Regions from separate parts of the Streptomyces alboniger genome, predicted to be linked through region 2. Evidence: riboswitches for the same ligand, from Rfam matches in the RefSeq annotation. Region 2 holds a riboswitch; the other holds the start of a gene.

Region 1 (3,404 bases), 1.4 Mb from region 2:
CACAGCTGGAGCGCGAGTGGCTCGACCGGCTCGGCACGGTCGCGGGCCGCGCGGACGAACTCTGCCGGTACGCGGTCCTGTTCGGCGACCCGCAGCTCGCCCTCACCGCCGTCCAGCGCGTCCTGGACGTCACCGCGGAGGAGGTCCAGGAGGTCGCCAAGGCCCGCCTGCGCCCCGACAACCGCGCGGTCCTCGTGTACGAGCCCGTGACGGCCACCGACGGCGCCGACGAGACCGACGAGGAAGAGGAGGCGGCGAAGTGAGCGAGGCCGCGACGATGCAGTTCCACCCGCAGCCCCAGGCCGGCCAGGCCAAGCCGTGGGCCTTCCCCGCCCCCGAGCGCTCCACCCTGCCCAACGGCCTCACGGTGCTGCGCTGCGACCGCCCCGGCCAGCAGGTCGTCGCCGTCGAGGTCAACCTCGAGGCGCCTTTGGACGCCGAGCCGGAGGGCCTCGACGGCGTCGCCACCATCATGGCGAGGGCCTTCAACGAAGGCACCGACAAGCACTCCGCGGAGGAGTTCGCCGCCGAGCTCGACCGCTGCGGCGCCACGATGGACGCGCACGCCGACCACCCCGGCGTCCGGGTCTCCCTCGAAGTCCCGGTCTCCCGCCTCCCCAAGGCGCTCGGCCTGCTCTCCGACGCCCTGCGCGCCCCCGCCTTCGCGGACAGCGAGATCGAGCGCCTCGTCCGGAACCGCCTGGACGAGATCCCGCACGAGGCCGCCAATCCCGCGCGCCGCGCCGCCAAGGAGCTGTCCAGGCAGCTGTTCCCGGCGACCTCGCGCATCTCCCGCCCCCGCCAGGGCACCGAGGAGACGGTCACCGCCATCGACTCGGCCGCGGTGCGCGCCTTCTACGAGAAGCACGTCCGCCCCGCCACGGCCGCCCTGGTGGTCGTCGGCGACCTCGCGGGCACCGACCTGGACGCCGTCCTCGCGGACACCGTCGGCACCTGGACGGGCGGCACCGCCGAGGCCCGCCCGATGCCGCCGATCACCGCCGACGACACGGGCCGCGTCGTCATCGTGGACCGCCCCGGAGCCGTCCAGACGCAGCTCCTCATCGGCCGCATCGGCCCGGACCGGCACGACAGGATCTGGCCCGCCCAGGTCCTCGGCACGTACTGCCTGGGCGGCACCCTCACCTCCCGCCTGGACCGCGTCCTGCGCGAGGAGAAGGGATACACCTACGGCGTACGGGCGTTCAGCCAGGTCCTGCGCTCCGCCCCGGACGGCACGGGCGCCGCGATGCTCGCCATCAGCGGATCGGTGGACACCGAGTCCACGGGTCCCGCGCTCGACGACCTCTGGAAGGTCCTGCGCACGCTCGCCGCGGAGGGCCTGACCGACGCCGAGCGCGACGTGGCGGTGCAGAACCTGGTGGGCGTTGCCCCGCTCAAGTTCGAGATGGCCTCCTCCGTGGCCGCCACGCTCGCCGACCAGGTCGAGCAGAACCTCCCGGACGACTTCCAGGCGCAGCTCTACCGGCAGTTGGCGGCGACCGGCACCGTGGAGGCCACCGCGGCCGTCGTGAGCGCCTTCCCGGAGGACCACCTGGTGACGGTCCTCGTCGGGGATGCCGCACAGATCGAGGAGCCCGTCAGGGCGCTCGGCATCGGCGAAGTGAGTGTGGTCACGGGCTGAGTGACAGGTAGGACATATCGGGCCCCGGCGACCTTTTCGGCCGTCGGGGTCCCCATATGTCCGAATTCATATGGAGGTTGCCTGTCTGCCGTGTGGCGTGCGCTACAAAACTCGCGTTCTGTTTGTCGATTGACAGACGGCACGTTTAGCGTCAGTCCGTCTGTTCGTCACGCAGTACGTCGCACCCGCGGCACCGGACAGTCATCGCCGAGTCCCCGTACGGCGCGAGCCAGGGGAGCCGGGGACCCACATGTCCCCTGGGGTGAATCGGGCACCTTGCCGTCAGGCGAGGGGCTCGTAGGAGACCTTCCTGCTCCGAACCCGTCAGCTAACCCGGTAGGCGAGAAGGAAGGAAAGGATCAGCCGCTTCATGGCGTTCACCCGTGCCACCGGGAAGCACCGTCGTCCCAGCCGCCTCACCCGCACCACTGCGAACGTCGCGGGTGTCGCCGCGCTCACCACCACCGGCGTCATCGGCGGCATGGCCGCCCCCGCGCTCGCCGCCGCCGACGACGCGGCCCTCGAGCACACCGGACTCACCCAGGCGATATCCGTCGGCGGTTCACTCGCCGAGACGATCGACGCGCAGGCCGCCGCCCAGCGGCAGGCCGCCGACGACGCGGCCGCCGCCAAGCTGGCCGAAGCGGCCGCCAAGAAGAAGGCCGCGGAGGACAAGCGCAAGGCCGAGGCCGAGGCCAAGGTGAAGGCCAAGAAGGAGCGCGAGGCCAAGGAGCGCGCCGCCCGGGAGGCCGAGCGCAAGCGCCTGAACACCTACGTCTCCCCGATCGCCGGCTCGTACGTCTCCACGGGCTACCAGACCGGTGGCGCCATGTGGTCCTCCGGCAGCCACACGGGCGTCGACTTCCACGCCGCGTCCGGCACCACGGTCCACGCCGTCGGCGGCGGCACCGTCGTCGAGGCGGGCTGGGGCGGCGCCTACGGCAACAACGTCGTGATCAAGATGAACGACGGTACGTACACCCAGTACGGCCACATGTCGTCCCTCAGCGTCACCGTCGGCCAGACGGTCACCCCGGGCCAGCAGATAGGCCTCTCGGGCTCCACCGGCAACTCCAGTGGCCCGCACCTCCACTTCGAGGCCCGCACCGGCGCCGACTACGGCTCGGACATCGACCCCGTGGCGTACCTCCGCTCGCACGGCGTCAACGTCTGACCGCCCCGCACTTCACCGAAGGCCCCGGCTCCCCCGAGCCGGGGCCTTCGTCGTTTCCGGACCGCCCGTTTCCCGGCCCGTCCGCCTTTGGCCAAAAGATATCCATGGATTCCGGCCCGCCATCGGAAAATCCGATGCCCTGCAATAGAGTCGCTGAACGAGCGTCGGTCGACCGCGTTTCGCGGGGATTAAGGCGGAGGTCCGGTCATGCGCATTCCCGCGCACTCGGTATGCACGGCCATCCGGGACGACATTGTCTCCGGTGTCTACGAAAGGGGCGGTCGGCTCGCCGAGGAGCTTCTCGCGCGCCGGTACGGCGTCTCGCGCGTCCCTGTGCGCGAGGCCCTGCGCACCCTGGAGGCCGAGGGCTTCGTCGTCACGCGGCGGCACGCGGGCGCCTGTGTCGCCGAGCCCACGGAGCAGGAGGCCGCCGACCTCCTGGAGCTGCGCACGCTGCTCGAACCCCTCGCCGCGGCCCGCGCCGCCCAGCGCCGCACCGACGCGCACCTCAAGGTCCTGCGCGGCCTCGTCCGGCTGGGCCAGCAGCGGTCACGAAAGGGCCAGGGGGAGGATCTGCGCTCGCTG
Region 2 (3,404 bases):
CTTCGGCGCCTCGCTCGACTCCGAGGACCCGCCGGCCCCGCCGGACCGGCTCTTCTTGCCGGAGCCGCCTCCGCACGCGGCGAGGGAGACGGCGGTGAGGGTGGCGAGGACCGCGAGGCCGATGTGCCGGCGGTACCGCGTGGTGCGCTGAGTGCTCATGTGTTCCTGATCCTGTGTTCCTCGGTGTGGAGGGTGACTCAATCGGCAGAGCGCCTCGAACGCAAGTCACTGCTGGAATACCGCTCGATCTGGTCGAACAGCGCGGGCGGCGGCAGGGGCTGGTGGGGGCTCAGATCCCCATCGCATACATGACCAAGGGTGTCGTGATTCGTTGGGAGGCTCCTACGCGTCGATGGACGCCCGTCCTTCCCATGAATCGAATGGAGCTGTTGTGGCAGTGGAACGAACGGCGGTCAACCCGGTGCCTTCGTCGCTGGAGATGGGGTTCAACCAGGGTGAGCTGGTTTCCGGACACACGCGGACCCTGTACTGCTCCGGGCAGACCGCGATGAATGACGACCGCAAGCCTCAGCACGACGGCGACATGGCCGGGCAGTTGGCGCTGAGCCTCGACAATCTGGAGACGGTGCTCAGCGAGGCCGGCATGTCCCTCGCGCATCTCGTCCGGCTCAACGTCTATACCACCGACGTCGATTTGCTGTTCCCGCATTACGGCGTGCTGGCATCGCGATTGGGCGCTGCCGGGGTGGCACCGGCCACCACCATGCTCGGGGTGACGCGGCTGGCGGTCCCCGGTCAGTTGGTGGAACTGGAAGGAACAGCCGTCGCATGACGTGACGTCACCGGCGCGATTCCCCCGCATTCTCTGCTCGTGCCGGTCAACCGGCACGAGCAGTCTGCTTTTCCGGCGCAGCCACCCGCCGGGGAGTGGCATGCCAACGGGCACAGGGGGTGCGATATGTCCTTCTTTGCAGCGGAAATCACGATAACCCCGAATTCCACCCCGCCCCATTCAGTGAAATGGGTCACGCCGACAGCCGTGATCGTTAGAGACCCCGCGCACATTTCCGTTCCCCGCAAAGCGAGTTGACTTTCTTGATCAGAAAGAGCGAGGAGTTCTGACTCCCAAGGACGACTCTCCGCATTCGCCTGTGTGAATTCCCGCCTTGTTCCGCCCTGCCTTTCTCGCTTAATGTCACCGTCAATCCGGGCGGAACGCCGAATCCTGCCGCTGTCCGGAAACCCTTCCACTCACTCACACACGGCAGGAGCGGGGGACCCAGGTAAGCCGCCGATCCGGTTTCCGGAACGGCTCGGGGTGAAGGCGCGTTCAAATGCGCCGGGACAGCTCCCGTCCAAACCCGACAGCTCACCTCGCAGGCGACGGAGAGGAACTCTTTCATGCCCGCAAAGGGAAAGCACCGCCGTCCGAAGTCCAGATCGCTCAACCGCGGCATCGCCGCCGCGGGCACGGGTGGAGCCGTCCTCGTCCTGCCGGTGCTGGGCGCGACGAGCGCCGGCGCGGCCCCGAAGCCGGCCGCGGACGCGAGCGCGTACGTCGTCGTCGCGGGCGACACCCTCTCCAAGATCGCCCGGGAGCACTCCGTGAGCGGTGGCTGGAAGAAGCTGTACGAGGACAACCGCGGCGTCCTCGGCGGCGACCCGAAGCTGATCCACCCCGGCCTCAAGCTCACTATCGGCGCGAAGGGTCCGGCGGAGCCCGCGAAGAAGGCGGACGCCTCCCCCGCGTCCGCCGAGCGGGCGGACCGCTCCGAGCGTGCGGCCGCGCCGGCCGCAGCCCCGGCGAAGAAGACCTACGCCAACAACCTCGACGGCTGGATCAGGGAGTCGCTCGACATCATGGGCCGGCACGGCATACCCGGTTCCTACGAGGGCATCCACCGCAACATCATGCGCGAGTCCTCCGGCAACCCGCTGGCCATCAACAACTGGGACTCCAACGCCGTCGCCGGCACCCCGTCCAAGGGGCTCCTCCAGGTCATCGCCCCCACGTTCGCCGCGTACCACGTGCCGGGCACGTCGCTGGACAGCTACGACCCCGTCGCCAACATCACGGCCGCCTGCAACTACGCGGCCGACCGCTACGGCTCGATCGACAACGTGAACGGTCCGTACTAGGCCCCGGCGAGAGCGGCGAGGAAACGCCCTGCGATGCCGACGGCCCGGCGTACGTGGGATCAGCCGCGTACGCCGAAGTCGACGCGGTCGGTGAGACCGGCGGCGGCGAAGGCGGCGACCAGCTCGTCGCGGCCCTCGGTGAAGTGGGCCCAGCTGTCGTAGTGGACGGGGACCACGCGGCCGGCGTCGAGGATCCTCGCGGCCTCGGCGGCCTGGGCGCTGTCCAGGACGATCAGCCGGCCGTCGAAGACGTCGGAGAAGCGGGGCGCTCTCCCTCGACGCGGTCAAGGACATCGCCGAGCGCTTCGCACCGGTGGGCCGCAGATCGGTTCGACCTCCTCGCGCGGGCCGGGGCCGTGGATGGCGGGTACGCCGGTCACGGTGACCGTGCCGGGCCCGCCGTCCCGGCGTTCGAGTTCGACCGACTGCCAGTCGGCGAGACCCGTGGCCGCCTCGCCGAGACGCTCCCCGCCACCGGGGGCGGTGAGCGTCAGCGGGATGTCGGCGAGCGGGGCCCGGCCGAGGTGTCGAGATTGTCGGCGTGCTCGTCGTGCGAGAGCAGGACCACGTCGACTCGGCCGAGATCGGCGGGGCTGCCGTCGGCCGCGGCCGTCTTGGTCAGCACGACGGCCGGGGCCTGGTGGTCGCCGGAGCCGTCGAACGTGGGGTCGGTGAGAAAGCGCAGGCCGCCGTAGTCGAAGAGGGCGGTCGGGCCACCGAATACGCGGACGGGGACGAGGGGGACGGGAAAGGGGGCGGTTCGCCGCCGACGCCGCCGACCTGCTGACCTCCCCCGACGCCGCCCGCGCGTATGCCCGCCGCGCAGCGACGGACTGAGCGCCCCAGCTTGAGAACAATGCGAGGGCTAGCCCGGCTCCGGCGGATCCGTACAGCGAAGCCACCACATGCGCCGATCGGACGTGTCAGGCAGCAACCGAACCGCACGCGTCGACGTTGCAGACCAAGCGGTCGCTTACTGCTACTCTTGCGGATCTCATCCGGACATTCATATGTCATAGACATGACGCGCACACGCTCCCGGCTCCGGGGCCCCGAGGCCGCTGCGAGGAGACATCGCCCGTGGGCACAGTCGTCGACGACACCGCCTCCGCGGAGTTCCACGCGTTCTTCGAGCGGCACTACGCCGCATTGGCCCGGCTCGCGCACCTGTTGACCGGCGAGGCGGATGCCGCCGACGACCTGGCCGCGGATGCGCTGCTCGCGCTGTGGCACCGCTGGGACCGGGTGCGGGCGAGCGAACACCCGGCGGCGTACGCGCGGGGCGTGGTCGTCAATCTGGCCCG

Evidence for each region. A riboswitch is a leader RNA that binds a small molecule or an ion and turns the genes downstream of it on or off. The one in region 2 is predicted to bind cyclic di-AMP.
Region 1: another riboswitch for cyclic di-AMP. It lies ahead of CP975_RS26905 (M23 family metallopeptidase); the one in region 2 lies ahead of CP975_RS32330 (transglycosylase SLT domain-containing protein).

The regions. Positions count from the first base shown of each region.
Region 1 covers NZ_CP023695.1:6,026,037-6,029,440, forward strand. Annotated here, with positions in the region: gene CP975_RS26895 (M16 family metallopeptidase) at 1-263, shown strand, start outside; gene CP975_RS26900 (M16 family metallopeptidase) at 260-1,645, shown strand; cyclic di-AMP (ydaO/yuaA leader) riboswitch at 1,841-2,002, shown strand; gene CP975_RS26905 (M23 family metallopeptidase) at 2,016-2,819, shown strand; gene CP975_RS26910 (GntR family transcriptional regulator) at 3,027-3,404, shown strand, end outside.
Region 2 covers NZ_CP023695.1:7,403,372-7,406,775, reverse strand. Annotated here, with positions in the region: gene CP975_RS32340 (hypothetical protein) at 1-159, opposite strand, end outside; gene CP975_RS32335 (RidA family protein) at 398-793, shown strand; cyclic di-AMP (ydaO/yuaA leader) riboswitch at 1,200-1,359, shown strand; gene CP975_RS32330 (transglycosylase SLT domain-containing protein) at 1,363-2,100, shown strand; partial or broken gene CP975_RS32325 (MBL fold metallo-hydrolase) at 2,160-2,785, opposite strand; gene CP975_RS32320 (SigE family RNA polymerase sigma factor) at 3,181-3,404, shown strand, end outside.